Regions from separate parts of the Undibacterium sp. Xuan67W genome, predicted to be linked through region 1. Evidence: riboswitches for the same ligand, from Rfam matches in the RefSeq annotation. Region 1 holds a riboswitch; the other holds the start of a gene.
What was found. A riboswitch is a leader RNA that binds a small molecule or an ion and turns the genes downstream of it on or off. The one in region 1 is predicted to bind cyclic di-GMP.

Region 1 (15,426 bases):
GCTGGCTCAGACGCTGAATATGATGTTATTTGACGGTATTTTGCGGCGCGTGCCCAGCGGCAAGGACTACACCAGCGAGGTCACCGCCCGAGGCGGCAAGGTGATGCTCGATCACGGTGCTCTGCGTACGGTGCGCTGGTTTGGTATTGGTGACCTGCCGCCCGGAGAAGCTGCCTTGACCCGCATTCTGAAACCTCTAGGTTATCGGTTACAGGGCAAATATCCGCTTGATCGTTTGAGCATGACTGGTCGCTCGTATGCACATATGGATGATCCGGAAAACATCTCGCAATTTTTTGTCAGTGAATTGCATCCGGAACGTTTCAGTCGGGAATTTCAAGAGGCGGTCACCCGAGTATTAGGTGACTCGGTTGATCCGCTGACACCGGGTGCCGTCAGTTTGCTCAACGAACTCGATCGCGACGGTAATCTCAGCATGCAACAGGCGGCCGAGCTATTGTCCGTGATGATCAATTGTTTTGACCGCCAGCATGGCATCCCTGCCTTGTCCGATTACGATATTCTCAAAAGTGAATCGGCTGAGATGGCCTGGATTGCAACCGAAGGTAATGTATTCAACCATGCGACTGACCGCGTCGCGGATGTGTTTCAGACAGCGGAGGAGCAGCGGCAACTTGGCCGCCCGATTAAGCCTCAGGTTGAGGTTTCTGGATCCGGACGTGTGCGTCAGACCGCATTTAAAGCGGCGACCGTCCTGCGAGAATTTCGCACTGATACCGGTGGCGTGATCACGCGTGAGGTGCCTGGCTCGTTTTATGAATTCATCACACGGGATCAGATGACGGATACCAATGGAGTCCAGCAACTGGATCTGAGTTTTGATACCGGGAATGCCCAGGGTATTTTTAAGATGACCGCCAATGCCTGACGATATGCATAGCTCCGCTGATCCGGCTATAAGCATTGCTGAGTGCAGTACTGAATTCATTACCGAATTGATTGCCGAATTGATTGCCGAACTCCGCAACATGCTGGGTCACTCCGCAGTGATCAGTGATGTCGCTGACTGCGCCCGTTACGTTACCGGCGCGCGGTATGGCGCTGGGCGTGCGCTGGCAGTCGTGCGTCCGGCAACTACTGCGCAGGTCGCACAATTAACGCAGTATTGCGCCAGGTATCAGATCAAACTCGTAGTGCAGGGCGCCAATACCGGACTGGTCGCTGCCAGTACGCCAGATGCCAGCGGTCATTTTCTCGTACTTAGTACCGAGCGCTTGAATCGCCATATTCAGATCGATGTCATCAACCGGTCTGTGGAGGTCGATGCCGGAGTAACTCTGCATGACCTGAATCAAGCGCTACAGGTACACGGACTATGCTTCCCGATTGATCTCGGTGCGAATCCCAGTATCGGCGGTATGATCGCCGCCAATACCGGCGGAGCGCGCTTGATCAAGTACGGTGATGTGCGGGCTAATCTGCTTGGTCTGGAGGCCGTGTTACTTCACCCCGCCGGTACCATACTCGATCTGCGTGCCGCCTTGCGAAAAAATAATACCGGTCCCGATCTCAAACAATTATTGGTCGGTACCAGCGGTGCCTATGGAATCATTACCCGCGCTGTCCTGCAAGTACATCGCTTGCCACAGCAAACTGCTACCGCCCTGGTAGTGCCGCGCGATCAGGCGGCGGTATTAGAGCTGTTGCAAATACTTGAACAGGATTGTGGCGAATTCCTCAGCGCCTTTGAAGGTATCTCAGGTCAGGCGATGGCATCCGTATTGCGACATATTCCGGCGATCACGAATCCGTTTTCGCCTGAAGCTGTGCCTGATTATTGCATTCTGATCGAACTCGACAGCACGATGTCACCGCATAAATCGGGATTGCATCTCGAGGTTTTGTTGAACCAGATACTGGAAGCCCATTTTGGTGACGTCATCACGAATGCGGTTGTGGGACGGGGCAAAGATCTCTGGCGGATTCGCCATGCGATCAGCGAATCGTTACGTGGCGAAGGCAAAATCATCGCCTTTGATATCTCTATGCCACGTTCATCGCTGATCGCTTTTCGCCAGCGGGCAATCGAGTTGGTGGAGGCACATTATCCGCAATTACAGATCATGGATTTTGGTCATTGGGCCGATGGCGGCAGTCATTTTAATCTGGTCTGGCCTCACGCAGCGAGCCTTGCTTATGACGCTGCAATCGTCAATACCTTACGAGCCGCGATTTACGATATGGTGGTTCATAAGTATCAGGGCAGCTTCAGCGCAGAGCATGGTGTCGGCCCCTATAATCAGACCTACTATCACCGCTACACATCCGATGCTGCCCAGCAGTTGGCGGGAGACATCCAGAACATGCTGGACCCCGCACACTTGTTTGGCCTGACCTGGTTTGGCAAGGCAAAAGTGGGATCGAATGATGAAACGAAAACAGAAATGAAGACCTGATAAGTTACCAGGACTTGTGCAAAAACTAAAACCACTCATCACAGAGACTTAGAGACAAAGCAGGAGTAATCGGTTCAGCGGAATATCGATATCAAACCGAATCCGTAAGCAGAATGCGCCTGCTGGCACAAAATGCCTCGGGAAGCCGCATGTAGTATGCGGCTTCCATTTATATGTGGATAGGTGGTTTGTCGTTTTTCGTAAGTCCTGGTTGCTTGTTTTTGCCTCCACAAAGCTAGTCATGTCTTCCTGGTGGAAGCGACCTGCTTCAAACTGAGCCAAATGCAGTCAATTGAAAAATTGCTGAGTGGTGCCAGAGCGTTTAGACTAAGGCGATCTAACGTAACATGATGTTATTAGACCATGTGACTTTGCGCATTTCTTTTGTCTGGATCCCTTCATGCCATATCGGTTTTCGCATTTACTGCAACATCGCTGCGAGCAAATTCTGCCGTTACTGGTGCTCTTCATTAGTCTGATTGATCCTGCGGGTATGTCGGTAGCGATGGCTTCTGCACCACTACCTTCCGCCACCGCATCCTCACTGAGAACCTTACGGGTTTTATTGACCAATCCAGAAGCGGCACTTGATCCCGCGGCTGCCTCGGATCTACAGTCAGTCAGTATCAATGAAAATATTTTCGACACGATGCTGGAGTACGACTATCTAGCCAGACCGCTCAGACTCAGACCGAACACACTTGCTGCGATGCCTGAGATCAGTGATGACGGAAAAAGTTACCTGCTGCGTCTGCAGCCAGGGATTTATTTTGCTGATGATCCGGCGTTCAAGGGACAAAAGCGTGAACTGATTGCTCAGGATTATGTGTACAGCATCAAACGCCTGTACGACCCGGCGATCAAATCGCCATGGCTGTTTTTGTTTGAGCACAAACTGTTGGGTGATGACAAACTTCTGCGCAGAAAAGATACGCCAGTCAAGTTCAATATCGATACTGAGATCGAAGGTTTGCAGGTGCTTGACCGTTACACACTGAGGATAAAACTCGTCGCACCAGATCATCAGCTGTTATTTCAGCTAGCGACTCCGGCAACCGCCGCTGTGGCGCGTGAAGTCATCGATACCTACAGCAATCAGGTCGGCAATCATCCCGTGGGTACAGGGCCATTCAGAATGGGAGCATGGCAGCGCAGCTATCGTATTGAATTACTGGCGAATCCCACGTACCGCAAAGTCATTTTCTCCTCAACATCAACAGCACCAGAAGACGTTCAGATAGCAGCGGCTTTACGAGGTCAGCGTTTGCCGCGTGTCGATCGTATCGAAATCAAAATTGTCGAGGAGCACCAGTCGCGGGTACTCGGTTTTCTCAACAAAGAATTTGATTATCTCGAACAGGTGCCACCACCATTGTCCGACATGGTGCTGAACCAGCTACAACAAAAAACTGAGCTAAAGCCCGAACTGAAACCTGAACTGAGCCAGCGCGGCATTCAATTATCTTTATTCACACCGCTGCAAACTTATTACATGTGGATGAATATGGATGATCCGGTGATCGGCGGTTATACGCCGGAAAAGATCGCCTTGCGTCGTGCGATTGCGTTGAGTTACAACAGCAAGGAAGATATTGCTGTATCAGAAAAAGGCCTGGCCTTGCCTGCGCAATCGCCGCTGCCACCCAATGTGCTCGGCTACGACGCGCAGTATCACAGTCCGGTCAGGCATGACATCGGGCTCGCCAATGCCTTGCTCGATAAATTCTCTTATCAGCGTGGTGCCGATGGTTACCGACGTCTGCCGGACGGTCAGCCGCTGTTACTCACCATGCATAATCTGGCATCCACGACGGGCCGTTTACGCGATGAAAACTGGCGCAGAAATCTGGAATCAATCGGAATCAGGATTAACTTCGTCAGCGACAAACATACCGAAATCATCAAGGCAGCACGACTCGGTAAAGTGCAGATGACCGAAGCCAACTGGATCGCCGATTTTCCTGATGGATCGAATTTCTATCAATTGTTGTACGGTCCCAATCGTGGACGGGCAAACTATGCCCGCTTTAATCTGCCTGCTTTTAATCAACTGTATGAACGTTCACTGTCGATGCCAGAATCGCCGGAGAAACAAAAAATTTATCGGGACATGGCACAACTGGTGCACGGTTATGCACCTTGGGTGATACGGATTCACCCACTGTCCGCCGACATCTGGCAACCCTGGTTAAAAAACTATAAGCGGCATCCGGTAAGCTTCACGAATTGGCGTTATCTCGATGTGGGGGCACATTAACTCAGTGTGTTGATATATGTGATCGTCATACAAATGATGAGGAAAGAAAATAGTTGTTGAATGAGTTTCAGAAGATCGGCACCAATCAACACGCATGTTGATGCGTCTCGCGGCGCGTCAGGGTGAACGAGCGTTGTGGGATGCCCATAGATTGTGCGACATCAGGGGTGAGATTGTCTGTTGACAAAAAACGTATATCATTAAGCCTCACCGCTGAGACGAAAAACTTAATAGAAGATTTTTTAATGAAGGTCACATCAATCGCTCATACCTGCCCGGTATTATCACAATACGAATATAGCCATTTTTTCGCGTAATTTATCCAGACAGATTTGCCTGCTGGCGTGGGTCTCTATTCTGTCTGCATACATGAGTACGCCAACTGCCAGCAGAGTCAATCGCATTCAAATTGTCGCATCCCTAGACGCGAATCAACTGACCGCAACGGCAGTCGATATTGTTTTCGTCTATGACAAAAATGTTGAGGCTCTGATGCCGAAATCCAGTACGCAGTGGTTCGACACCAAGGCAGCGCTGATGGCCGGATTGGCGACAGCAATCAAGGTTGTCTCACTACAGATCCCGCCTTCGACCAATGTGAATGTGACGATTTTACTTGGCTTGGGTAATGTTGTTTACCAGGATTGGTAGATTTTGATTGCTGGATTTTAGAAAATTAAATGAGAGTTTCTAAAACTCCTTTAGTCGGTATTTCATGGAAGTGCTTACTTCTGTCTTTTCTCCGTGTCTCCGTGGTGAGAGGTCTTGATTTTGTGTCAGTCCTATAGATAAGATTTTTCAATATGAAGGTTTTTAGTAGATCCCGAATGATAATGCGCAGCATTGATGAGGTTCCTGGCGTGAAACGCCTTTGAAAGCCGCATGGATATTGCGGATTCTGTTTTTAAAACGCTCTTTTTAATTTCCTTAACCCGGACAAATTGGGGGCACGTGCGTTTTATCGCGGGGTATAAACCGTCCGCTCTCCTTCAGCACCAAACCGGTTAATAAGGCTCACCACAAGCTGATCAGCGTTGCCTGATTGTCCTTCCTGCTCAAGCGAGATCGTTGTCTGCGTGATCGCTTGCACTGAAAATACCCATGCCGTACCAAAGCGGCGCCAGATGGCGATCTGATGCGCGTTGTCCGCCGAAGTTATTGCTACCTGAATTTGTTGATCGTTGAGCGTGCTTAAATGCGGAGCCGATGGCGGAGTACTGCTTGACCATGTCATTGCCGGTATTAAGGTGGAGCTGGCATAAGACTGTTCACGTAACTGGTCGCGGATGCCGCCGCGATTTTTGAGCAGAGCCGTGATGCTGAAATGCAGGTGGCCTGGTACATTACCGTCACCCGCATTTTGTCTGATTACGTTGATCTGCTGAAGAATTTCTTCTGCTTGCCAAGGCTTATCGCCGTTATCCACACGATTAGTGTAAAGGCCCGGCCAGATGTGGCGGTGCTGCGGGTTTTGCTGTCGCCAATAGGTGAGCAGACTTGTGAACGATTGCTGACTCTGTTGAATTGGCCAGTAGAGTTGCGGTGCCAGATAGTCGAGCCAGCCGCGTTCCAGCCATAGTTCAACGTCGGCATAGAGTTTGTCGTATTGGCTGAAGCCTCTAATGCCTTGCGGTAGTTTGTCGTGCTTGCCTATGCCAAACGGGCTGATGCCGAAGCGTAGCCAAGGTTTTTCCTGGTGGATATTGTGGTGTATCTGTTCGACGAGTCGGTTGACGTTTTCACGGCGCCAATCGGTTTTGGCGACTTTGCCGCCAGTGCCGGCATTGTTGAGATAACTGCGCCAGGAATGTTGATCAGGAAAATCGATTTCTATTTTTGCCGCATTTTTGACTGGATAAGGATAAAAATAATCGTCGATATGTACGCCATCAATATCGTAGCGATGGACGACGTCTTGAATCACCGCCAGCGTGTGTTGCATCGATGCTGGCTCACCGGGATCCATCCACAGCATGTCGCCATAACTTTTGACCAGCTCGGGATGTGTACGTGAAATGTGGCTGCTGGCAAGACGGGATTTATTGGCGTTGCTCTTTGCCCGATAGGGGTTGAACCAGGCATGCAGCTCCAGTCCGCGTTGATGTGCCTGCGTTATCCAAAATTGTAGAGGATCGTAAAATGGTACCGGTGCCTTGCCCTGTTCGCCTGTGAGGTAATCAGACCAGGGTTCTAACTCCGATGGATAGATAGCGTCGGCACTTGGACGGACTTGCAGCACAATCGCATTGAGCTGCATCGCCTTGGCGCTGTTAAGGATATGGATAATCTCCGCTTGCTGCTGAAGGACGCTGAGATTTTTTTGACTGGGCCAGTCTACATTGCCTATCGTGGCGATCCAGGCAGCACGGAATTCTCTTGGTGCTGTCGGTGCTACTGTCTTTGCTGTCTTTGGTAGTCCGATCGATAGCGCTGGCTTGGCTTCGCTGGGTGCGGCAGCCGGTGTTGGCTGAATTGCCTGGTTGCCACAGGCGCCTAGCATGCTCAGGCACACCGTCGTCAGGATTCGTACCGCTTTTTTGCTGAAGAGAATACTACGTTGTTGCGAATGTGGGGTCATGCCAGAACTGCCGTGATGAAACAAAGCTAGGATGCTACTGCATTCTCCGTCAATCAACCAGCGTTGTCTGTGCGGGTTGATCAGGGTTTGTCCATGATCCGGCTTTAAGGTGTTGTCGTCGGCGCGATGTTGGTTTGATTGGTTTGATTGGTTTGTCCGGTAGCGACCCAGTAGATCAGTTCGTCGAGTGCGGGTCTGGCCTTGCCAGCATCGCTGTGATTCACCATGGCGACGACGATCCAGTTTTGATTTTGTACATCGCGTACATAGCCGGCGATTGCGGTCGCATCTTTTAGGGTGCCGGTTTTGATTCTTGCTCGGCCTTCCAGCGGAGTATCCTTGAGCCGCTTGCGCATGGTTCCGTCTATCGCGACGATTGGCAGGCTGGTGGCAAATTCTGCATACCAGTTACTGCTCACACCAAGTTTTAATAACTGTGCCATTTGCAACGCGCTGATACGCTCAGTGCGTGATAATCCGGATCCATTGTCCAAAATCAGATTATCGGGATTGATGCCGCGTCTTGACAGCCATGATCGGATGCGAGCCTCGGCTGCCTGCGCACTGGTCAGATAATTTTTTGTATCAGAAAATTCTGCACCGAGGCTGAGATAGACACTGCGCGCCATTGAATTATCTGAGCGCTTGTTGATGGGCTTAATGATATCGGCTAGCGTATCAGATTGTCTCTCGAACAGGACGCTGGCGCTTAACGGTGTTTTACCTTCTTTGACGTTACCGTTCCAGACGCCGTCCATCTCTTGCCAAAGCTGGCGTATGAGATGTTCTATATAAAGATTGCGATCAAGGATGTTCAGCGACATTGATAACTTGCAGCGCTGCGGTACATGCCCGCTAAGAGTGATTGTGGTCTGGTGTTTGCTATTGGTCTCGATCACCGGGAGACGCGATTTGCTATCCCATTCGCTGCACGATCTGTCGTCAAAATTTAGCTCGTTTTTGATCTGTACTTTGGCCATTGGCGGTGTGGTCTGTACTTTGATACTGCCGCCGTTGGTATCAATATCAAAAGTCAGGATATTGCTATTAACCATTAGCGCATCTGGAATCACGTTGTAGTAAGTACTCGGTGTGTCATCAAACGGCAAGGTGCCGAGGTCAGGTCGGACCGGCGAAAAATAGGTGCGGTCAAGCACGATATCGCCATTGATTTTACGGATGCCTTGATTACGTAGTCCTCGTAACATCAGACTGATTTTGTCCCAGCTGATGTCTGGTGCCCCGCCACCGCGCAGATAGAGGTCACCATTCAAGGTCTCTTTTTTTAGTGTGGCGTCACTTAAGAACTGCGTCTTCCAGCGGAAGGTCGGCCCCAGCTCCTCCAGCGCAATGAGTGTAGTGAGCAGCTTCATCGTGGAGGCGGGATTCATGGGCGTTGTCGCGCCAATTGCAAGTGTTGGCGTGTTGCTCTCGGCCGGTAATACCATCACGCTGATTGCGCTGCTGGGAATACCAGCCTTCGTCAATGCAGCTTCCACCGAGGGCGGTAAGCTAGTCTGACTAAGCGCTGCTGATGCCGACAAGCTCAATATACTCATCAAACACATCGAGATCAGTAACTTGCTTTTTCCTTGCAAACCTGATGCCGATAAAACCGATGCGAACATGCTGTGACTCCGTGATGTACAAACACGGACATTGTAGTGCAAACGTGCGGCGCTGATTGTTGTCTTGTCTGCTTATCTGGCAGAGACATGTGAGCATGTTCCGTGCACAAAAAAATGCCAGATCATCAGACCTGGCGTAATGCAGAGTTCGTTTAACGTATGCTTACCAATGCGCCATTGACGCCTTGGTGATCCATTATTGGATTAACTGATCGTGATCTTCACGCTCTTAGAGTTGGTTTTTCCATTCGCATCGATAATTTTCAATACGGCTTCGTAGGTGCCCGCTTTGACGTAGGTATGTTTTGTCGTTGCGTTGACTACATTGGGTGTGCTGGTGACTGCGGCTGAACCGTCACCAAAACTCCAGGTGTAAGACCAGATTTTTAAAGTTGCTGTTTCTGTCTTGCTCGCATCAAAGCTGACCGTGAACGGTCCCTTGCCCACTGTTGCGGAGGTAGTCAGGACGATAGATGCTGGCGCATTAATCGCGATCGGTACCGTACCAGTGATACTGTATTGACCGAGGCTGCCGTAGTTGCTGTAACCGGTTTGCAGCGGAGAACCTTTACCCGCACCGGATACGCTCAGATAGTAAGTGCCAGATGTTGTAAGTGTGGCGGTAAGTGTCGTTGCCAGCGTGGCAGCGTCGTTTGAGGTGGCGAGAATTTTGCCCGCTGCATCGAATAATTGTAGTGAGATATCGAGATTGCCACCGAGAGCGGCTGTTGCTGCTTTCAATGTAATCGTGCCCGCACCTGCATTAAAGCTGAACATATCTACATCACCGGGAACTTCAATAATGCCGCTGGCGCTGACATTATTAAAGCCGTTGGCTATGGTGCTGCTCATTGCATCGGCGGATGCGATCGTGCCGCCATGATCATCGACGCGGGGACTCAGGCCTTGTTTGAGCATGATGGCGTAGGCATCTTGTTTATTATTGGCGCCAGTAAATTCACCCTTGGCCCATTGGGTCAGATTTTTGTAATAACCGACACCCATGATCGGAGCCCAGCCTGTTTCTCCATCGCCCTGACCTCCATAGTATTCGGTCGAGGTGCTGCCTTGATGCAGTAAGCCCAGAGTGTGACCAAGCTCGTGTGAGATGCATTCGGCGATGGGTTTTTCGCTGTTCGCCAGGTTATTCGGGAAACAAAAAGCCGGTGAGGCATTTGGATTATAGGTACTGAAAGCATTGATGTATGCATAGCCGCCTGCGGTATTTGTTTGCGGCGTAATCAGAATCATCACGCCGATTTTTCCGGTGACGACACCTGGTGCTTCTGTTGTGATATCGACGTCGAAAGGTGCATAGTCTTCAGCAACACGCAGCCAGACTTTTTGTATCAGGAGGCGTTCAGCATCACTGAATGTCGCCGGCGCCTTATCCAGATCAAATGCAGGATTTTTGCCAAAACCCGTAAAGTTCAGATATAGGAGACGAGTCGAATTCGTTTTGGTATGAAGCTTAAATGTTTGATCCAGAGGGAAGAGCGATGTGCTTGCTGTCGTGCTTGTGGTAGTCGATGTCGTGGTCGCGTTCATCACATCACCGGCAGCCGCAACGCCGCTATCGATGTGTAATAAGCGGCCTTTTTTATCGATATGCACGGTGCTATCGGATAATAATAATTGTTTAAGACCATCTGAACTCATGCCATACCACTGCGCGACCGCATCGAGGTTACTAGCCAGTAACGTGATTGCACGCTGCCCTGAGGAGAGTCCGTCGAGGTTGATACGCGCGAACGGCGAATTCTCGGTTGTTCCTTCGGCGCTAGATGGCACGAAGTCATTCGGCATGTCAATCTGTGCGGTCACTGCATTGTTTGCTAATGCAGTGTTCATAGCAGAGTTGATCGCCGGAACTCTTTCAGCAAGTTGCGCTGTTGCCGGTGTCGTTGCCACAGCAGTATTTGCCTGCGCCAATTGCAGAGGATTGCTACCCCATGCTGTTGCCGGAGTCCCGGCCGTTACCCTATGCGTTGGATGTTGTGAACTAGTTGCGCTGGCTAGCGGAGTCTTGTCGTCGGTACCCAGGCTGACACTGGCATAGGCGCCAAGTCCTCCGAGACCGACAATGACAGCAAGCGCTAAAATTTTGCGCGAGGCAGAATTGCCTTTTGTGGAGTTTTTCATTTTGATCCCTTTGTTAAGTATTTAAACAAAGGGCATACGCTGACAATAAAGTGATGCCATGGATGACTGTTGCATCGATGAATGGGACACTTTGTTGGCGACCCCGCTACCATGATCTGTGACAGACCTTAGGCCGGAAGTTTTGCGTCCTTACTTTTCAATAAGTTTGCCCTAGGCCTTACTTTAGCCTTTGGGCGCGGTAAGTCAATTTAAATTAACTAATTTCGTCAAATTATCTTCATCTAAGTAACTGATAAATAAGAGAAAAAGTTAATTTGATAAGTAAAAAGAGTGTTTTGGCAACGAAATAGGAGGATTATACTTAGTCTGCTGTTTCACCAGCTTGTATGATGCAATCAAAAATTGCCACAATAGTGAATCTAATCAGATACTTATTTGTAGCAACTCTTTTAACTTCCTCATGCCTTATGCACAGACATCACTAATCGAATTCGCTATAATTCCGGCTCACTTTGACTGAATCATTCTTATGACACTTCTCGCGCATCAATTGGAACTCCTTGCTCCGGCCAAAACTATTGAGATTGGACGTGAGGCGATCTTGCATGGCGCAGATGCGGTGTACATCGGCGGACCGTCTTTTGGTGCCCGCCATAATGCAAGTAATGAGATTGGTGAGATCGAGCAACTGGTGGAGTACGCCCATCGTTTTCATGCGCGGATATTTGTAACGATGAACACGATTTTGCATGACTCAGAACTAGAGCCTGCGCGCAAATTAATCCATCAGCTGTATGACATTGGTGTGGATGCACTGATCGTACAGGACATGGCCATGCTGGAACTGGATTTGCCGCCGATCCAATTACATGCAAGCACCCAATGTGATATCCGCAGTGTTGCCAAGGCAAAATTTCTCGGCGATTCGGGCTTCTCTCAATTGGTATTAGCGCGTGAGTTGACGATAGAACAGATTAAAGCCATCAAGGCGGAAGTCGATACGCCGCTTGAGTATTTTGTTCATGGCGCCTTATGTGTTGCCTACTCGGGGCAGTGCTATATCTCGCATGCGCACAATGGACGTAGCGCAAACCGCGGCGATTGCTCTCAGGCTTGCCGCTTGCCTTACACCCTGACGGACGGTGAGGGTAGAGTTGTCGCGTACGACAAACATTTGCTGTCGATGAAAGACAATGATCAGAGCAGTAATCTCGAAGCCTTGATTGATGCGGGTATTCGCTCCCTCAAAATCGAAGGCCGTTACAAAGACATGGGTTATGTCAAAAACATCACGGCGCATTACCGTTTGCTATTAGACGAAATAATGTCCCGCCGCACTGCATTTTCACGCGCTTCCAGCGGACATAGCCAGATCGCTTTTACACCGAATGTTGATAAAACATTTCATCGCGGTCACACAGATTATTTTGCCAACGGCAGGCTCGATAATATCGGTGCTTTTGATTCACCCAAATATATTGGTCTGCATTTAGGTTATGTCACTCAGATGGGGCCGACCTGGTTTGATCTGGATGCTAGCGATCCGCTGGCGAATGGCGATGGGTTGAATTACATGCATAAGCGTGAAGTCGCTGGCATACAAGCAAACACCGTTGAAAAAATTGGTACTACCTGGCGTGTTCATCCTAACGAGCCAATGTCTGATTTACTTGGTTTAAAAGTAGGTGTGGCGATTAATCGCAATCGCGACCATCACTGGGAATCTGCATTGACTAAGAAATCCGCCGACCGCAAACTTGGTTTGTGGATGACGTTAAAAGATCATGAGCGCGGCCTCAGTCTGGAGTTATTCGATGCTGATGGAGTGAGTAGCGCCGCGCATGTTGAACTCACACTCGAGTCAGCACAGCAAGCCGATAAAGCAGAAGCCGCGCTGCGTGACAACCTCGGCAAACTCGGCAATACCATGTTTTATGCAGAAGCGATTGAGTTGCAATTGCGCGAACCGTGGTTTGTACCAAGCTCCGTCATCAATGCCTTGCGTCGCGATGCGGTAACTCAGCACGAAATCGCTCGTCTGGCGAGCTGGCAACGACCATTGCGTAAAGCTGCGGCAGAGCCGCCAGCACAATATCCCGAAGCCTCACTGTCGTATCTTGCCAATGTTTACAACCACAAGGCTAGATCATTTTATGAGAAGCATGGCGTCAAACTTATTGAGGCCGCATACGAATCGCATGAGGAGGATGGCGAAGTCTCCTTAATGATTACCAAACATTGTCTGCGCTTCTCGTTTAATCTTTGTCCTAAACAAGCCAAAGGTGTACAGGGAGTGCAAGGTCAGGTCAAAGCAGAACCAATGACACTCATGAACGGTAATGAAAAGTTGACGCTCAGGTTCGATTGCAAACCATGCGAAATGCATGTGGTCGGCAAGATGAAGAAAAATATTCTCCAGTCAGCACCTCCATCGAGTGTGCCTTATAGTCCCTTGGTATTTCATAAGAGCAGACCAGCAACCCAGCCTGGGTAATTGTCTGGGTTCGGTATAGCTTTTTAGCGGTTTCACTCAGGATAAACATCGCACTATAATAAAGGCATGCCAAAGCGAGGATGCCATGATGCCGATTACGCCTGAGCAGTTGCAAGAACTCACACTTGAAGTCGAGCGGGAAGATCCTATCGACTTTGCCGACCTCCCTATAGAAGAGCATGTACTGCGCGCACTGGTCGCCGATCATTTATGCGATATGGCGCAGAGTCTGGAGAGTTTTAGCGAGCAAGACCGTCACCTGACTTTGCTCGCAGTCTCTGCCAAACTAGTACTGGAAAATCTGGTGCTCCACATCCAGTTATTACGCCAGCATGATGTGCCGCTCAGTAGTAGCGCCGATGCGCTATTACAGCGATTGCGCAATCAGAAGTGATCATCATTGCTGGTCACTTTTGATGGCTGCCGCCGATATTAGTATGGACACTGGCATCTACCGCAGATGTCTGATCTGCGGTAGATACATCACAGCTTAGCCCGCAGCCCGAAGATCCGTCCGCGTGCCAACCTGCGTAATTATTTCAATGCTTTAATCAATGCTTCGAACTGAGTTCGCAAGGATTTATCATGCGGAATAATTGCAGGAATAGGGCGCTCAATCTTGAGTAACTGATACACCGCCATTTGTGCTGCTCGTACCGAATATTCAACCGTGAAGACGACATCATCGGGAATCTCAACAAACTGACTGATAAAGGCAAGATTCTTTGATTCCTTCGGCACGGGCAGTGGCCGGTCAGCATATTGTCTTGGCATGAACATGCTCGTGATATACGGCATGTAGCATGGGATGCAATTTGCATTGTTGACTGTCTCCAGATCAAATCTCAGATGACCGCACAGCTCGCGCAGGATTTCTTCGCCATTGCAGTCTGCCATTGGTTTTGCCACAAAATCACCAATACGATCTGGAAATAATGCGTAGCCCCAAAATACCTGAACGTCCTCAGGCTGGTTCGCAAAATGGGGCTGATGCGCCAGTACAATCGACATCAGCCAGTTCGAGTCTTTGAACGTGACCAGGCCGCCTGTGCCTGGCTCATTGCCGCTAAATTGCTGCATTTTGTTGAAGAATGCAGGATCTTTTAGTGTGACAGTAAAGGACTCCCAGCTTGATTCTGCAATGCTGCTATTGAAGGCCGCGGGATTGCCAAATTCGGGGCGTCCCTCTGCTAATTTTTCCCATAGTTTCCAGCCACCACTGTCGAGCTTGCTGAGTTTTTTTGGCGCAGTCTCCATTGACCCTATGCTAGAGGCATCGGTCATTGAACCATTTTGGAAAAATACCAGATCATCCTCATCCACCGTCACGACCTTATTGATCGCCTGTTGCTGATAGTGGATAGCAGTCACAACAAACTGCTCGTTCACTATTTGATGATCGAGATCGTAGACTTTACTATCCATGCAGAACTGCACGCCCTGATCAATCAGCCATGCGTGGAGCGGACGGACAAACGAATCGTATTGGTTATAGATCGTGCGCTTGACGCCACCGAGAGTTTCAATCCGAGAAAACTCCAGCATAAAACGATGCAGATACCGTTTAAATTCTACCGCGCTATGCCAGGGCTGAAATGCAAACGTCGTTGCCCACATATACCAGAACTCGGTCTCAAAAAATGTCGGAGACAAATGATCCGTGATGCAACTTGCGCCTAAACTCGCCTCGTCTGCATTACTTAGCTTCAGTAGTTCTAGTCGATCCTGCATAGAGAAACCCATTGAACTTACCGACACCTTCGCACGACGGCGATCAACCAGCCGCGCCATCGAATTCGCTTTATGCTTTTCATTAAATGCCAGCGTTTCGTCGAATACCGATTGTTCTTTTTTAATCAAAGAAGGAATCGATTTAAACAGATCCCAAGTGCATTCGTAATTATCGGTCGTTAGCATGCGTCCGCCACGCAGCGAGTAACCGCGCTCTG
Region 2 (15,426 bases), on a different contig from region 1:
CGCATCAGCTTGCGCGTTGGTTAGATATGCAGGCCTTGCTGGATCGGCGTACCGAAGGGTTCAGTCAGGGTGAGAGGATGAAAACAGCGCTGGCACGTGCCTTGATCCATGATCCCAAGAATATCATTCTCGATGAGCCGACTAACGGACTGGATGTGGTCGCTACCCGAGCTTTACGTGAATTTTTGCGCTGGCTCAGATCGCCGGAAGGCGGAGGAAAATGTATTATTTTTTCTACGCACATCATGCAGGAAGTTGAACGGCTCTGCGATCAAGTCGTGATCGTTGCACAGGGACGTAATGTGGCGAGTGGTACGGTATCCGAGTTATTGCAATACGCGGCTGAACCAAATTTTGAAGATGCATTCGTCAAGCTGGCATTTTTGACGCCAGCCACAACCATCACAAGAGGCAATGGATGAACGCTATGTTTGCTATTTTTCGTAAAGAGATTAAAGATGCCTTGCGCGACCGCCGCACTTTGCTGGTTGCCCTGCTCGGATCATTGCTCGGCGTACCTCTGATTTTGTTTATTTTTTCAGTTGTGCTCTCTCAAGTAGAGTCGCAGGAGGAAAAACGCAGCGTGCTGGTGGTCGGCATGCAGCACGCTCCCGCGTTGGAGAATTTTATTCTTCGTCAGGGGTATCAGATCAAACAGGCTCCCTCTGACTACGAAGCCAAATCGAGGAACAAAGAAATTGATCAGCCTGTTCTATTAATTCCCGAGCATTTTCAGGAGAAGTTATCTGCCGGTGAAAAAGTCACTCTGGTCATTGCCTACGATACCTCGAACCGTCAGGCTGAATTCGGTTTGCGGCCATTGAAACGGATACTCGATGGCTATTCGCAGGAGAATGCTTCCCTAAGCCTGATGATGCGCGGGGTGTCGCCAGAAATTTTGCAATTGATGGAAGTGAAGGAGCGTCATTTGCAAAGTGCAGACGAGCGCAAGGCGACGATCACAACGATGTTGCCGATGATGGTATTGATGGCGATTGTTTTGGGCGGCATGTATGCAGCAATCGATACCACCGCGGGTGAGCGTGAGCGTGGCTCGCTGGAGCCGCTGATGATGAATCCGGTCTCCGGCTGGCAACTAGCCGTTGGCAAATGGGGAGCGGTCGCGGCGGTGAGTATGGGTGTCGTGGTGCTAACCATTTTTAGTTTTTTCCCGTCGCAATGGCTGATACGTAATGAGACTCTGCGTGCTGAATTTCAGTTCGGTATCCATGATGCACTCGGATTTTTATGGGTATTGCTGCCGCTTGCCGCCAGTCTCGCGGCAATTCAGATTGCGATTGCGCTGGATTGTAAAGGGTATAAAGAAGCGCAAGTCCGTAACCAGATGATCAGTATGTTTGTGCCGATGATTACGCTGATGCCTATTATTTTTCCCGGACGCGAGCCCGCCTGGTTTCAATGGGTTCCTGTGCTGGCACAAAATCAGATGATGAATCAGGTCTTAAAAGGAGAGGCCGTCAGCATGGTAGCGGTGACCACTGCGCTACTGGTATGTGCTGGTATGACTGTCGTGAGCCTGGCCTATGTGGCGCAAAAAATGCGCAGAGTCGTTATGGGGTAAATGTTCTTGAAAATCCGCTCAGATACTGCCTACTTGATATTAATTTAGATTGTGTATGTGCGGTTTTTCTCTTGTTACACTCCAGATTCACCGCCCGCTAGTGCTTGTCGTTTTTTTACGATAAATTGTCGAGTATTAAGGTTTGAATAACATGATCTCGGATCAAATGTTGTCCGCCTCTCAGAGTCCATCGATTTCTCAATCAGGGATACCCGTTCGATGTCTATAACGAATTCGCTGTGTTCAACAGGCCTTGCGAGACTAGCTTGCGGAGCTGTTCTGTCTGACATTTTGTTATCGATTGCCACCGAGTGTGAACGCGGTATTCCCTGTGCAGCTTGGGCCATTTATCTGCTCGACCGGAACAACCAATTACAAATTGGAGCGGCTCCCTCGCTATCAAAAGAATTATCAACTTCTATCACTGAAATAGAAATTGATCCAACCGAGTGGGAAAACATTACTTGGATCGACAGTAAATTTGATAGAAGTACCCCTGCTTACCAGATCCGTCATATTTTTTATGATCACACTGCAAAGGTGGGTGTTTTTCCGCGTTTGATTGTGCCAATACGGCTAGCTGACGGGCGATTATCAGGCGTTTTTTTTCTTTTTAACGAAAATGTCGACAACGATGTTGATGTACCCCCTGCGGTAGCACAAGTGGTCAATCTGATTGCGATTGCCATTTCAGCCGAAGAAAGCCGAGTTCGGTTAGCGCATATGGAGACTAGAATAGAGGAGACGGAGAGTGAAAAAAATAGAATGGCACTAGCCATCGAGGGGAGTGCAACAGGGATTTGGGACAGAGATATTGGTAAGAATAAGATAGATTATTCATCAGGGTGGAAAGCGATACTTGGCTACGGTGATTCTGATTCCTTATCCAATAAGATTGAAGAGAGTTATACGAGAGTTCACCCTGAAGATCTTGATTTTGTAAGGACGGCGATACAGAATCACTTTGATCAAAAAACCGATAGTTACGAGGTTGACCATCGTATTTTGTGTAAAGACGGCAGTTATAAGTGGATTTCGAGCCGCGGAAAAGTAGTGAGTCGTGATCCTTATGGCGTACCTTTACGTATGGTTGGAACGACTACTGACATCAGCGCAATACGTGCAATTTCAGACCGGTTGCAACAAAGTATTGATCTTATTACTTCACTTACTAATGAAATTCCAGGACTGGTATATCAATATCGGTTGCATCCGAACGGAGAGGAGTTTTTTTCGTATGTGAGTGAAGGTGCTCATCAAATTTATGAACTTATGCCAGACCAGATCGCCACCGATGCTTCTTTATTGCATCAACGAATTCATCCTGAAGACTTTGCAAATTATCGGCGTTCGCTTGAGATATCTGCACGCCATCTGACGCCTTGGCAATTGGAGTATCGCGTTGTATTGCCGCGTCAGGGTTTGAAGTGGTGCTATGGAAGCGCGCAGCCATGTCGCGCACCTGATGGCAGCATCTTGTGGCACGGCTTTATAAGTGATATTACCGAGCGGAAGCGAATTGAACTTGAATTAAAAGAATTTGCCACAATCGATTTTTTGACCCAGCTACCGAATCGCCGCTATTTCATGGGCCGAATGGAGGAGGAGCTGGCGAGAGTAAAGCGTATTGCGAGTACACGCACAACAGTATTAATGTGTGATCTTGATTTCTTCAAAAGTATTAATGATCGTTTTGGTCATGCGGTTGGGGATCTTGTGCTCAAACATTTTGCCTCGACGCTCTCTGTTCAGTTGCGCAATAACGATATGGTTGGGCGTGTTGGAGGAGAGGAGTTCGCGGTTATTCTCTCTGATGTAACTCCCAAAGAAGCACATGTCTTTGCCCTCCGCCTACAACAGGAAATTGCTAATATTCCCCTAATAATCAATGACAAAGCCCTTCACATTACCGTCAGTATTGGTATCGCCTCAATTGACGCTAATGATGTGTCGGCTGATGCGTCTTTATTGCGTAGCGATAGAGCCTTATACCGAGCAAAGGAAAACGGCCGCAATCGCATTGAATTTGCAGACATTTAACGCTCATTAAGCATTTATGAAAGTGGTTGCCTTAATAGAAGAAAATTGATGATACAAAGAAAAAAGAGCTGCCAGTAACGCGCAGCTCTTTTTTTGTCTGGCTTTATTTTGCTGCAACGGTGATCGGAATTGTGACTTGCGCGGTACGGCCCGCAGAGTCAGTAACGGATACTTTTAAACTGTAGCCTCCTGTTATAGGGCTTGCCCAACTCGCAATAATGTTCATACCACTCAATCCAAAACTCATTCCCATTGGTGCGCCGGAAATACTGATTGACAGTGAGGTCACTCCCGGATCTGAGATGCTAATTGTGCCGGTTAACGCTTTACCTGCTACACCATTCATTACGGGTATTGTGATTACTGGTCCTGCCGGGCTTGCTGCCACGATAGTGACTACATAGATCGCCTGCCCGGTTAAGCCAGTTTTGCTATCTTTTGCAGTTGCAGTTACTGAATATGTTCCCACAACTGGTGTAGTCCAGCTCACAACGCCTGATGTGCTGATTGCCATTCCAGAAGGTGCGCCGGATAGTGCGTATGTCACAGGATTAGATGCCGTCACTGCAATGCTAAAAGACAAAGCAGCACCGACCTTACCATTGGCCGAACCAGCAGCAACGACCGGTGCAGGGATGTTGGCAATGTTGATCGTGTAAATGCCTTTTCCACTCAGCCCCGTTTTGCTGTCCGTTGCCGTCACGGTGACTGAATATGTCCCGAGAACTGGGGTAGCCCAACTGACCAGGCCAGCAGTAGTTGTACTCATACCAGTTGGTGCGCCAGTTATTGAGTACGTGACCGGATTCGTGGCTGTAGCTGCTGCAGAGAAGGATAATGCAGTGCCAACTTTTCCTGTAATTGTTGCTGCTGCAACCGATGGTGGTGTTGCTGCGGCGATGGTGACGGTATATACGCCTTTGCCGCTCAGACCCGATTTGGTGTCAGTTGCAGTCACTGTTACCGAATAGGTTCCTGTAACAGGAGTCGTCCATGTGACCGCGGCGGTGCTGTTGATCGACATCCCAGATGGTGCACCAGTCAGACTGTAGCTCAATGAATTGGCGGAAGTGGCAGATACTGTGAACGACAGTGCATTGCCTACCTGACCGGTAATGGTTGCCGGCGTCACTACAGGTGCTGCTGCCGTTACGGTACCTGTAAGCCTACTTAGTAACCCGGTAACATTGGGTGTTCCAAGTCCGGTTAATTGGTCGTAGCCAGTTTTCGCTGTACATGTGGTACAAGTACCATCTGATCCTTTGGTAATGTCCGCAAAGGCGTTTGCATAAGTACCGGGAACCGTTGCAATTTGTCCGTACAACATCGCATGCGGAGCGCCAATTGCTGGTTTTGCTGCGGCTGCTCTGGACGCATTGGCGATCGCAATAATGCCTGCCCACTGTGGTGTAGATAAACTGGTTCCGCCAGCGCTAACCCAGTTAACGGCCGTGCTGCCAAGAGTGATTGTGGCGACATATTGCCCGCTCGACGGATCTGCGTTGAAAGCCACGTCTGCAACAGTGCGTCTTGCCACACTACCCATTCCAGGCACTGACGATGTTTGGTAGCTTGGCGTTGCTGTGTAGGCACTTGTACCACCGCCGGTACCAGACCAACTGATTTCACTGCGGGCACCAGTTCCTGAATAGGTCAATGTTGTACCGCCAACCGCAACGACATTAGGAGAAACGGATGGCCATTCGACTGCGGCGCCATTATCACCAGTAGCTGCTAAGTAGGTCATATTCGCTGCGGTAAAAGCTGCGTCCACTGATGCTGTCCAGCTTCCCTCATTTGCGCCGAAACTCATCGATACAACACCTGGGCCCATTGCGTTGGCTAATTTGACTGCGCCAAGCAAACTGTTTAGAGAGGCGTCTGCCGCTTCGATTAAAACAATGCGAGCTAACGGCGCAGTTGCATGCGCCCACTGTACATCTAGGGTGATTTCCGTTGCCCAGCCGGAGTCGTAAGCGGGCGCCGCGCTGGTCATGCCACCGGCTGCAGTATTGTAGACAATGGCTAATTCACACGTACTGGAAGACGCGGCCGCAAGTGGTAACTTGGCATTTGTTGCGATCGTTTTTGTAATACAAGTTGGCAAGCCAAATTTTTGATTAAAAGCGGTAAGTTCGGCCACGACGTTAGGATCGTGCATTGCGTCGACGATGTAGATGGTTTGGCCTGCGCCAAGCTGTGCTGCTTGGGCCGCTGTGAGGCCAGTCATGGACGCCGGAAGGGCGGGTAAGCCGTAAGCGGCACGAATTTGTGCTGGCGTATATGTGGCAACACTGCTGGTTGCCATCGGTGTTGCAACCGTGTCGAGACTTTGTGCCAACGCACTGCGTGTACGAATGTTACGTGCCATTTCCATCGTGCCTACTGTTAGGTGACGACTGGACAGATGGCGAAATTCTGCGGGGATAGCTTGCTGACGCGGAGCGAATCTTGCAGAAGTACTGTTGAAGTTCGCATCTTCATTATCCGGGGTTGTTAATAACACAGGTGCTAAATGAAAAGCCGGTTGTGCGATCTGCATCGCAACCGCATCAGGTAAAGCAGGAACATCAACTTGCAATACCGTAACACCGCTGGCAACTTGTGCCTTGATTTGTTGCGTGGTTGATTCGCCGGTCGATGTGCCGCCGCACGCACTCAAAAGCGCTGCTGCACAAGCAGCGAGTATCCATCCGCCTGCGCGATATTGTTCTGTTTCGTGGGGTGTTTTTTTCATGGCAACAACGCTCCAATTTGGGCGAGGGCCACTTCATGACAACAGGCGGTTAATTTGCAGCGTTTGCAAGAATAAATCGCATTGTTGGCAACCCCGCTGCCGTGGCGCTTGCGCGCTGTAGGCCGGTGGCTTTGCGTCCTCGCTTTTCAACGAGTTTGCCCTCAGTTTTTAAGTAAATGAGAAAACCTGAAGTCGTCAGATTTTCTAACGATCTAAGTCTACGAGGAAATTTTTAAAAGAAATAGTAGAAATCGTTAAACAATGTTGCAGGTTTGTGATTGATGTTGCATGGAGTCAAATCAGCTTATGTGTTCAGCTAGATATTCCGATAAGAAGGTTACTTTTTTGAATGAAAAGATATCAAAACGTAGAGAAAAAATATACTCCCCCATCATTTTCTAAAATGCATGTTTACCCGCCGGATTTTATTGAGGGTGTTTTATATACTGGGGATAAGTATCTAAAGACCAAGACGTCTGTGTCGAACGAGGACTTGCTCTGTATCTTCAAAATATTCGGCGAGTTTTTCCACCATAAATACCGAGCGATGCTGGCCGCCGGTACAGCCGATCGCAACGGTCAGATAGCTGCGGTTGTCGTGCTTGAAATTTGGCAGCCACTTCTCGATGAATTGCTGGATGTCGCGATACAGCTCCTGCACCATTGCCTGTTCATCCAAGAAATGAATCACGGCTTGATCGCGTCCGGTCAGTGGTCGCAGTTGCAGATCATAGTAGGGATTCGGCAGCATCCTGACGTCGAAGACAAAATCAGCATCTAGCGGGACACCAATTTTAAATGCGAAGGATTCGAACATCAGCGTCAGCGGTGAGTGCTGAATCTGAATGATATTTTTGACCCATTCACGTAGTTTGTTGGCGCTCAGATTGGAGGTGTCGATGACATGAGCCAGGAATTGTATCGTCGCCAGAATTTCACGTTCTTCCTGTATGCATTCGGTCAGGCTCAGGCGATCACCCATGGCCTGATCTTTTTGTAGCCGGTGTGATAAAGGATGGCTGCGGCGGGTTTCAGAGAAACGGGCGACCAGTGATTCGGTGCTGGCGGTTAAAAACAGAATTTTGACTTCATGACCTTCTGCGCGCAAGGTCTGCACCGTGTCTGGCAAGCTGGTCAGCAGATGCGCGCTGCGCGAGTCGATTGCCATCGCAGCAGATTGGATGCCTTCGCTGATCAGTGTTTTGACCAGTTCCGGAAGCAGGCTCGGTGGCAGGTTATCGACACAATAGAAGCCCGCATCCTCGACAACATTCAGTGCCACTGATTTGCCGGAACCGGAAATACCTGAGATCAGTAATATGCGCATGATGTGGACTGAGAACGATGAGAGTGTTTAATGACGTTTCTGCATTACGAGTGCTGTTGTTGCCGTCGCCTGAACATTGACGATGTAGAAAGAGAAAGGAAAAAAATACCAAACGTTAGTTTGACACTTATTCTGAATCTTCGTTCATTGCGCGCCGCTGACGTTCCATGAACTCGTCCAGGGTGTTGATGCCACGTAATTGCAGGATCGTATTGCGTACTGCAGCCTCTAAGAGCACCGCGATGTTGCGGCCGGCAGCGACCGGGATGACGACCTTGCGTATTGGTAGACCCAGCACTTCCTGACTCTGCGAATCAATCGGCAGGCGTTCGTAATGTTCTTCCAATGTACTACGTTTGACCAGATGCACGATGAGTTTCAGACGCATCTTGCGACGCACAGCGGTTTCACCAAAAATTGCCTTGATATCGAGTAAGCCTAGGCCACGTACTTCCAGCAGATTTTGCAGCAGCTCAGGACAGCGACCCTCAATCATGTTCGGCGCGATGCGTGAAAATTCGACGGCATCATCAGCGACCAGACCGTGACTACGTGAAATCAGCTCCAGTCCCAACTCGCTTTTACCTAAACCCGATTCTCCCGTGATCAGGACACCGACGCCGAGAACGTCCATAAATACGCCGTGCATCGTGGTGCGCTGTGCGAGTTTTTTGGATAGATAGACGCGTAAAAAATCGATGACCTGCGCGGATGGCAGTGGTGTAGAGAACAGCGGAATATTGTGATCGTCACAAGCGGTCAGAATCGCTTGCGGTGTTTCTAATCCCTGTGCAACGATCAGGGCAGGTGGCGCACCGGCAATCAGTTCTTTGATCAAATTACCGCGTGAAACGGTAGACAGGCGATGATAGTAAGCGAGTTCCTGATGACCTAGAACCTGAATGCGTCCTGGGTGAATAAAATTCAGATGACCAACCTGATCCGCAGATGAGGTTGCATCGCCAGTAATTTGTTTGTCGCCGCCAGAGAAACCGGCAAACCATCCCAACTGCATTGCATCACGATTGTCGTCGAAGATTTTTTGTATAGTCAGTTCGGTCAGTAATGGCATGGCGGCTTACACAATCTGATGAGAAATGGTGGGGATGCAATCTATGGTGATGAGACGCGGAGGTGACTTATACTATTCGCCTGAAACAAGCAGCGCAGCACCGGCCGCGGCTCATCAGGATACCGACTGGGGATTCGGCTGCCAAGTGACGATTTTTTCATAAATCGCTTCGGCACCTGGTTCCGTATTCAAGGTGTCGCGGAAGCTTTCATTAGAAAGCATTTCGGCAATTTCCGATAAAATTTCCAGATGCTGTTGTGTGACATTGTCGGGCATCAGAAGAAAAATCAAAATGCTAACCGGCTCACCATCAGGAGATTCGAAGGGAATAGGTTCTGCCAGACGCACAAAAGCAGCAATCGGTGCTTTAAGACCTTTGATACGGCCGTGCGGAATCGCGACGCCATGACCCAAGCCAGTCGATCCTAAACGTTCGCGGGCGAACAGATTATCGGAGACCGTAGAGCGGGCAATGCTGCAGTTGTTTTCAAATAACAAGCCAGCTTGTTCGAAGGCTCTTTTTTTACTGGAAACTTCTAGATCCAGAAGGACGTTAGCAAGAGGCAGTATTTTTGCAATATTTGTCATGACACAAGATCAGTGTTACAGCGGGAAATGCCCGGCGCGTAGCGCAAAGCTGACAAATTATAGGCTTCTTTTCACTGTCTGCGTAAACCTCCCGGGAGCGAGAAACAGAAACCACAAAATATCTGCTGAAAGTGTAATAAAGACACAAAAACCTCAGCTTTTTATGATTTTTTGATGTTTTTTATGCTTATTACTCTTCAAATTTCGATTTGTTTAAAGCGTAACTTAGCGTAGTAAAACGAGGTTTGACCTTAATCGATGAAGCAACTTTATAAGACGATGGGTTGATCCTATCCGGCAGATAAATACACAAACTCGCTTTATCGGCTAAGAGCCTGACGGGTGCGCAGGAAAAACCAATCTCAGGCGGGCTCCGGGGAAATCTTGATGTGCCTCGCCGTTACTGATCTCGTAGTCACCGCCGTGCAGCTCGACAATCGTCTTGATGATGACTGAGCCCAAACCTAGAGAAATGCCAGTCTGCCTGCTTGGTAAACCGGCAAACATCAGTCGCGTGTCCCGCCTTTGTCCAAAGCGTGCAATGCCATCGGCGGACAAACCCGGGCCATCATCCTCAACGATCAGCTCCAGCGTATCGGCGACAGGTTGCAATCGTATGCGCACCCGGCTTTGGGCATATCTGGCCGCATTATCAAACACATTGTGCAACAACCTGGTGATCAGATAGGCATCACCACTGATATGGCAAGTATGAGCGCAGGCGGCACTTAGCTCTAATTCGAAAGTAATTGGTCGCTCTGCCTGCTGCTGTGCGTGCAGTGAATGGCTAGTTTCGGTTTTTAACAAGTCGCATAAATCCAGACGGCTAGCCAGATGAGCCATATTGCGATAACGAGGCTCATCAATATGTGCAATAAAAAACAGATCGTCGATCAGGCGGGTGAAATAATCCAGTTCACTCGTAATGACACTAAAAAATTCCTGGCGTTCCTGCCGCTCCATGCTTTCACCATGCACGGCGATCGTGTCAATTGCCGTACGCAGACTTGTTAGTGGCGTGCGTAAATCATGTCCTAGCTCCTGTAATAATTCCCGTCGCGTTTTTTCAATCGTCTGTAACTGGACCACCAGCCGCTGTATTTCGTCGGCCATGGTATTAAAGTGCTGCATCAGGCCGCCTATAGCATCCAACCGGCCCGAGGTGAACCGCGCTGTCAGGTCGCCTGCTTCTATGCTATGTATTACCTGCCGTGCTTCGGCAGAGCGTCCGCGCAAATACAGAGTCAGCAATAATAATCCCAGCAAAATAGCGGTAATCAATGTCACCACAAACAGGATTCCCATCGTCAAAACCGCACCCCGGGCCGGTGTGCCCGGATTATTCACCAGAAGGTACACCGGTTCCGCTGATTGCAGGCGCACGATGCCGGATGCTGCACTACCTGAAAAGAAACGCCCCCGGGTCAGCACCTGATGGATCAGGTCAGGTTTTTTACGTTCCAGCAGGCTGGCGGGCGGCGCATCTTTCACACTGCTTGCCAGCATCTGATTATCCCTATTGACGACCCACATGTCCAGTGAGATTGCCGGCGATTCACTGCGATATGTCTGTACTCGCCGCAGACCCTCTGCATAATTATCTCCTTCGACAATGCGGGCGATAAACAGATACATACTGCGCTGGACTTCGTCCCCCGGTCGCGTTGTTACCTCCCTGATCATCCACAGATACAGCAGGCTCAGTAACACGGAAAAAAATACACTGATTACCAAAAAACGTAACCACAGAGGACGACTCATGCTGACTCCAGTTTGTAACCCACGCCGTAGATGGCAACGATACGTTCGATGGCACCGGCATCTTTTAATTTGCGACGTAAATGACTGAGGTGAGAATCAATCGTACGGTCGTAAATAGCGTTGTTGTCTTCAAACTGATTCAGTATCTGTTCGCGGGTAATGGCATCACCATTGGCCTGCACCAGTAGCATCAGCACTTCATATTCTTTCTTACCTAATTGCAGTAAGGTACCGGCGACACTCGCCTTACGGCGCTGAATATCCATCTGGATGCTGTCAAAACTGATCACCTGTCTGTGTAAGGCGGCAGGCTGGTGACGTGCTAGCAAACGTCGCATACGCGCACTGAGTTCACGCAGGCCGCAGGGCTTGCGGATGTAATCGTCCGCACCGCCTTCTATGCTGGCAACGACCGCGCTTTCATCCGTTCTGGCGGACAGCATCAATATCGGCGTAGTGGGATGCAGCCCCCGCAATTGCTGACACAAAGCGATCCCATCACCGTCAGGCAAGCCCACATCCAGCAAGAGTAATTCAAACGCTTGCTGTTGCAGTAGTTGCATAGCTGCCGCCACGCTGGCTGCGTGACTGAGCGCAAAACCCTCATATCGCAAGCCCATACTTAAGGTACGTGCGATCATGGGATCGTCTTCGACAAACAGAACGTGAATTGCTGGAATCATGGATGCTGAAACAAGTGGTAACAAATAATGTGCCTTCATTTTGCCATAGCGAATCTCCTCAGGATGACTTCCATCAAAATTACAGAATTGCTGTTTACAGTAACTACAAGATTTCACTCACGCTTTTGTCGTTACTGGAGATGACTATGCACTATCCCTCTTTTTCTATCGTGTTGACTGTGTCTGCGATTGCCGCCGCCAGCGGTCTGCTCAGTGCTTGTGGTGGCGGATCCGGCAGTACTGATGCCACCACGCCACCGTCGAGTACTACAAGTACAACAAGCAATACAGGTACGACGGGAACAACCGGAACAACCGGAACAACCGGAACAACCGGAACAACCGGAACAACAACGGGCACCAGCACCGGAAATACTATTTCCAGAATTACTGCTGCGATTGCTGCCGCCAAAACAGCTGCCAGCACCGACCCGCTGTGCAGCGTTGATAAGCTTGGTGATTTTTACTGGGAAGTCGGTAATGCGACGGATAGCGCGCCTGTGGTATCCGGTTCACAAGGTGCAGGCAGCGTTACCGCCACGACGTATTTCAATATCGCCTCTGCATCGAAATGGATTTTTGGTGCCTATGTGCTGGAAAAGAAAGGCATAGACCAGGTGCGCAGCAATACCTCACTGAGTAATGGCCTGCGTTTTATGTCCGGTTATACCGGTTTTGATGAAGAAGCCTGCACAGGTAAACTCACTATCAATAGCTGCTTTATTGCTGGTATGGACGGCACCAGCGGCAAGACCAGTCAGCCTGATCCGACGACTGTTAACCTGTTTGATTATGACAGCGGACACGATCAGAAACTCGCCAGCGTAGATTTGGGATTGGGCAATTTCACTGCCGCCCAGCTTGATACCGAATACCAAAATACCATAGGCCTGAGCAAGGGCTTCAACATGGCGCCGCTAGACCCGCTGATGGCGGGTGGTATGCTGGGTACGGCTACTGACTACTCTCTGTTCCTGAAAAAAATCATGAAACAGGAGCTGGAAATCGGCCGCTATCTCGGCGATCAGGCAGTCTGCGCACTGGCATCTGCCTGTCCTGGCAAGGTAGTGTATTCGCCGATCCAGTTGCTGAACGAACCCTGGACATATTCGAATAACCACTGGGTAGAATCCGAGCAGGGCAAGGGCAGTATTGATGCCTATTCCAGTCCCGGAAAATGGGGTTTCTACCCATGGATTTCACCCGACAGAAAGTACTATGGCATCTTGTCACGCCATGACAGGGCAACTGGTGCCTATGTTGCTTCCGTTAAATGCGGTCGTCAGATACGTAAGGCTTTTATGAACGCGCTGTAGAGCAGGAATTCAAGAAAGCACTGCCGGAGCGGTAATAAAATGCCGTTCCGCATAGGCGGTCAGGGCAACGATGCGCTTTTCAGTTTCACGTTTGAATTTCTGGCACAGGATGGGTGTCAACACCCATGACAGCCAGCGTTGCTTGGCGATGATGTTATACGAGAAGCGCACACGGGTGGGCTCATCCGACAAGGCCTTGAAATGCCAGCCGCCGGCAAACTGATCGAAGATATATGGCCCGCTGACCATCTTGACAGCTGCCACTTCATTCGGTTTGTAGGACACATATTCAATACCCATGGACAAGCCATTTACCCCTATGCAGCGCGCCTGAGCGCCCACTGCTGCCTGTGTAGCGTTGATGAGATAGGCCTCGCCGGTCAGCGTATTCCATGCGGCTCTGAGGGGGTAATCCTGCGTTAGGTCGAACAGGTATCTGGCACTGGCACGGACTTAAATTCATGTTTGTCAGCATAATCTGGCTCGATAATGCTGGGGTTAGATCTAGCATACATGATCATGTATCGCATGCACCTGATTTATTTACGACGCAAAGTTGCCAGCACGCTCTTGTCGAGTTTGGCTGCCACGCCGACGCTGCGGCCCGCCAGATTGGGGATGCTGAAATGGACGGCGCTACCAAGTATCTGGGCGCATTCAGACAGGCTGAGTCCATACTCCTGTTGCAGCCATTGCACCATGCCGCTGGTGGCAACACGCAGAGCATCATCCAGTGAACCGGCCTGACCCAGCACCATGATCTGGGTTGGTGACTCTACCCTAGGTGATGCAACTGACTTCCCTTTGATGACATCAACGCTAAATTCCACATCCATGGAAGTTTCCAGCGCATATTGTGAAGTCTCGCCATCGCCTTGCAAGGCATGGGCGTCACCTAGGTAAAGCAAGGCGCCCGGTTGCTGCACCGTCAGGTAAACGGTATTGCCTTCGATCACTTCATTGAAATCCATATTGCCGCCAAAGCGGCCGGTGTCACCGGTAGAAATGGGCGGCGAACCATTGCCAGGTGCCACTGCCAGGCCACCCAGCATGGGCCGGACTGGCAGGCTGAGCGATTGTAAGCCTGCTGTCGGTTTTTCCGGGCTGGCTAACCCGCGTTCACGATCAAGCTTCCAGCGTATGGGTTTGCCAAGGTCGCCAGCTTTGGCGGCCAGGCCAGGACTCATCGCCCTGCCAACGATACTGTCCAGGCTGTCTGCATAATCGCGGTTCAGGCGCAGGCGCTTCAGGTGAATCACGAGGGTGTCGCCGGGCTCGGCCGTGGACACATAAAATGGACCAGTCTGCGGGTTGCCATACAGGGCTTTGGTCACGCCATGTTCATCCACACCACCTGAATCAATGGTCTTGGTGTGCACCGTATCACCGGGCCAGACCGTCAGCACCGGCAAGCGATGCGGGCTGAATTCATTCGAATAATCGTTAGGCTGGAAGTTATAGACACGCGCCGCTCCCGCCGGACGTTCAGGCAAGCGGCGGGCACTAAAGGTATGGCTAGCCCTGGCCTGTGGATTATTCGTATCGGGAAAATCCGCCACTCCCTGCATCGCATCCTGTGTCACCGTGCCGCTGTAGGTATAGCTGGCCTTATCCTTGTCGGTCACGGCAAAGCTGATGCGTCCCGCATTGCGAGTGCCAGCCAGGTTGTCCCCGTCGATTTGACCGCTGATGGTATTGCCTGCTGTTTTCAGAGTCATAGTCTGGTAAGAAATATTGCCCCAGCGATCAAGCTGCAACAGCCATTGTTCTTCTCCTGCCGCCAGCACCCATCCGGGTATCAGGTATATCAACAACATCGAGACTCGTAATATCATGCTTTTTCCAATCACAAAAGAATATGCGGTGTACTGTAAAGCAATACTAAAACAAGTCTCGTTAAATGCGACCAACTGCGAATTAATGCTGCCAGGCTGCATATCCTAGGAGTAGGTGACGGCGACGTCAGTATCGGCTCTGGCAAAGAAAGTTTTATGGATGAATTTAGGTTGGCAGAACAGACTATGGCATCTTGTCACGCCATGACAGGTCAACGGGTGCCTATGTCGCTTCTGTTAAATGCGGTCGTCAGATACACAAGGCGTTCATGAATGCGCTTTGAAACAGGCACCGCAAACATTCGCTCCCTGATCGCTCAAAGGGCTGTATTTTAAAACGACCAGCTGGCGGAGGCGTAGGCCGTTTGCCGTGCCGGTAATTGTGCCAGCACGGCGGTGGACGGGCCGCCATATTGGCGAAAACCGCCATCGATACGCCATTGGTCGCCTTGCCAGCCAAGTGAGGCTGTCGCAATGCGTCCGCC

Region 2: it holds a riboswitch for cyclic di-GMP, as region 1 does, so the genes downstream of both, ACO0LE_RS11775 (putative Ig domain-containing protein) here and ACO0LE_RS17100 (PKD domain-containing protein) in region 1, are expected to answer to the same signal.

What each region holds. Positions count from the first base shown of each region.
Region 1 covers NZ_JBMPPN010000023.1:1,323-16,748, reverse strand. Annotated here, with positions in the region: gene ACO0LE_RS17130 (DUF1338 domain-containing protein) at 1-889, shown strand, start outside; gene ACO0LE_RS17125 (FAD-binding oxidoreductase) at 882-2,417, shown strand; gene ACO0LE_RS17120 (ABC transporter substrate-binding protein) at 2,818-4,674, shown strand; gene ACO0LE_RS17115 (hypothetical protein) at 5,044-5,325, shown strand; gene ACO0LE_RS17110 (glycoside hydrolase family 10 protein) at 5,633-7,252, opposite strand; gene dacB (D-alanyl-D-alanine carboxypeptidase/D-alanyl-D-alanine endopeptidase) at 7,357-8,880, opposite strand; gene ACO0LE_RS17100 (PKD domain-containing protein) at 9,085-11,022, opposite strand; cyclic di-GMP riboswitch class I at 11,116-11,203, opposite strand; gene ACO0LE_RS17095 (peptidase U32 family protein) at 11,513-13,477, shown strand; gene ACO0LE_RS17090 (hypothetical protein) at 13,566-13,871, shown strand; gene ACO0LE_RS17085 (oleate hydratase) at 14,012-15,426, opposite strand, start outside.
Region 2 covers NZ_JBMPPN010000011.1:92,318-107,743, forward strand. Annotated here, with positions in the region: gene ACO0LE_RS11760 (ATP-binding cassette domain-containing protein) at 1-422, shown strand, start outside; gene ACO0LE_RS11765 (ABC transporter permease) at 419-1,582, shown strand; gene ACO0LE_RS11770 (sensor domain-containing diguanylate cyclase) at 1,802-3,622, shown strand; gene ACO0LE_RS11775 (putative Ig domain-containing protein) at 3,726-6,359, opposite strand; cyclic di-GMP riboswitch class I at 6,443-6,529, opposite strand; gene rapZ (RNase adapter RapZ) at 6,820-7,686, opposite strand; gene hprK (HPr(Ser) kinase/phosphatase) at 7,814-8,758, opposite strand; gene ACO0LE_RS11790 (PTS sugar transporter subunit IIA) at 8,873-9,346, opposite strand; gene ACO0LE_RS11795 (ATP-binding protein) at 9,674-11,107, opposite strand; gene ACO0LE_RS11800 (response regulator transcription factor) at 11,104-11,790, opposite strand; gene ACO0LE_RS11805 (hypothetical protein) at 11,937-13,106, shown strand; gene ACO0LE_RS11810 (hypothetical protein) at 13,116-13,412, opposite strand; gene ACO0LE_RS11815 (acetamidase/formamidase family protein) at 13,646-14,941, opposite strand; gene ACO0LE_RS11820 (hypothetical protein) at 15,274-15,426, opposite strand, start outside.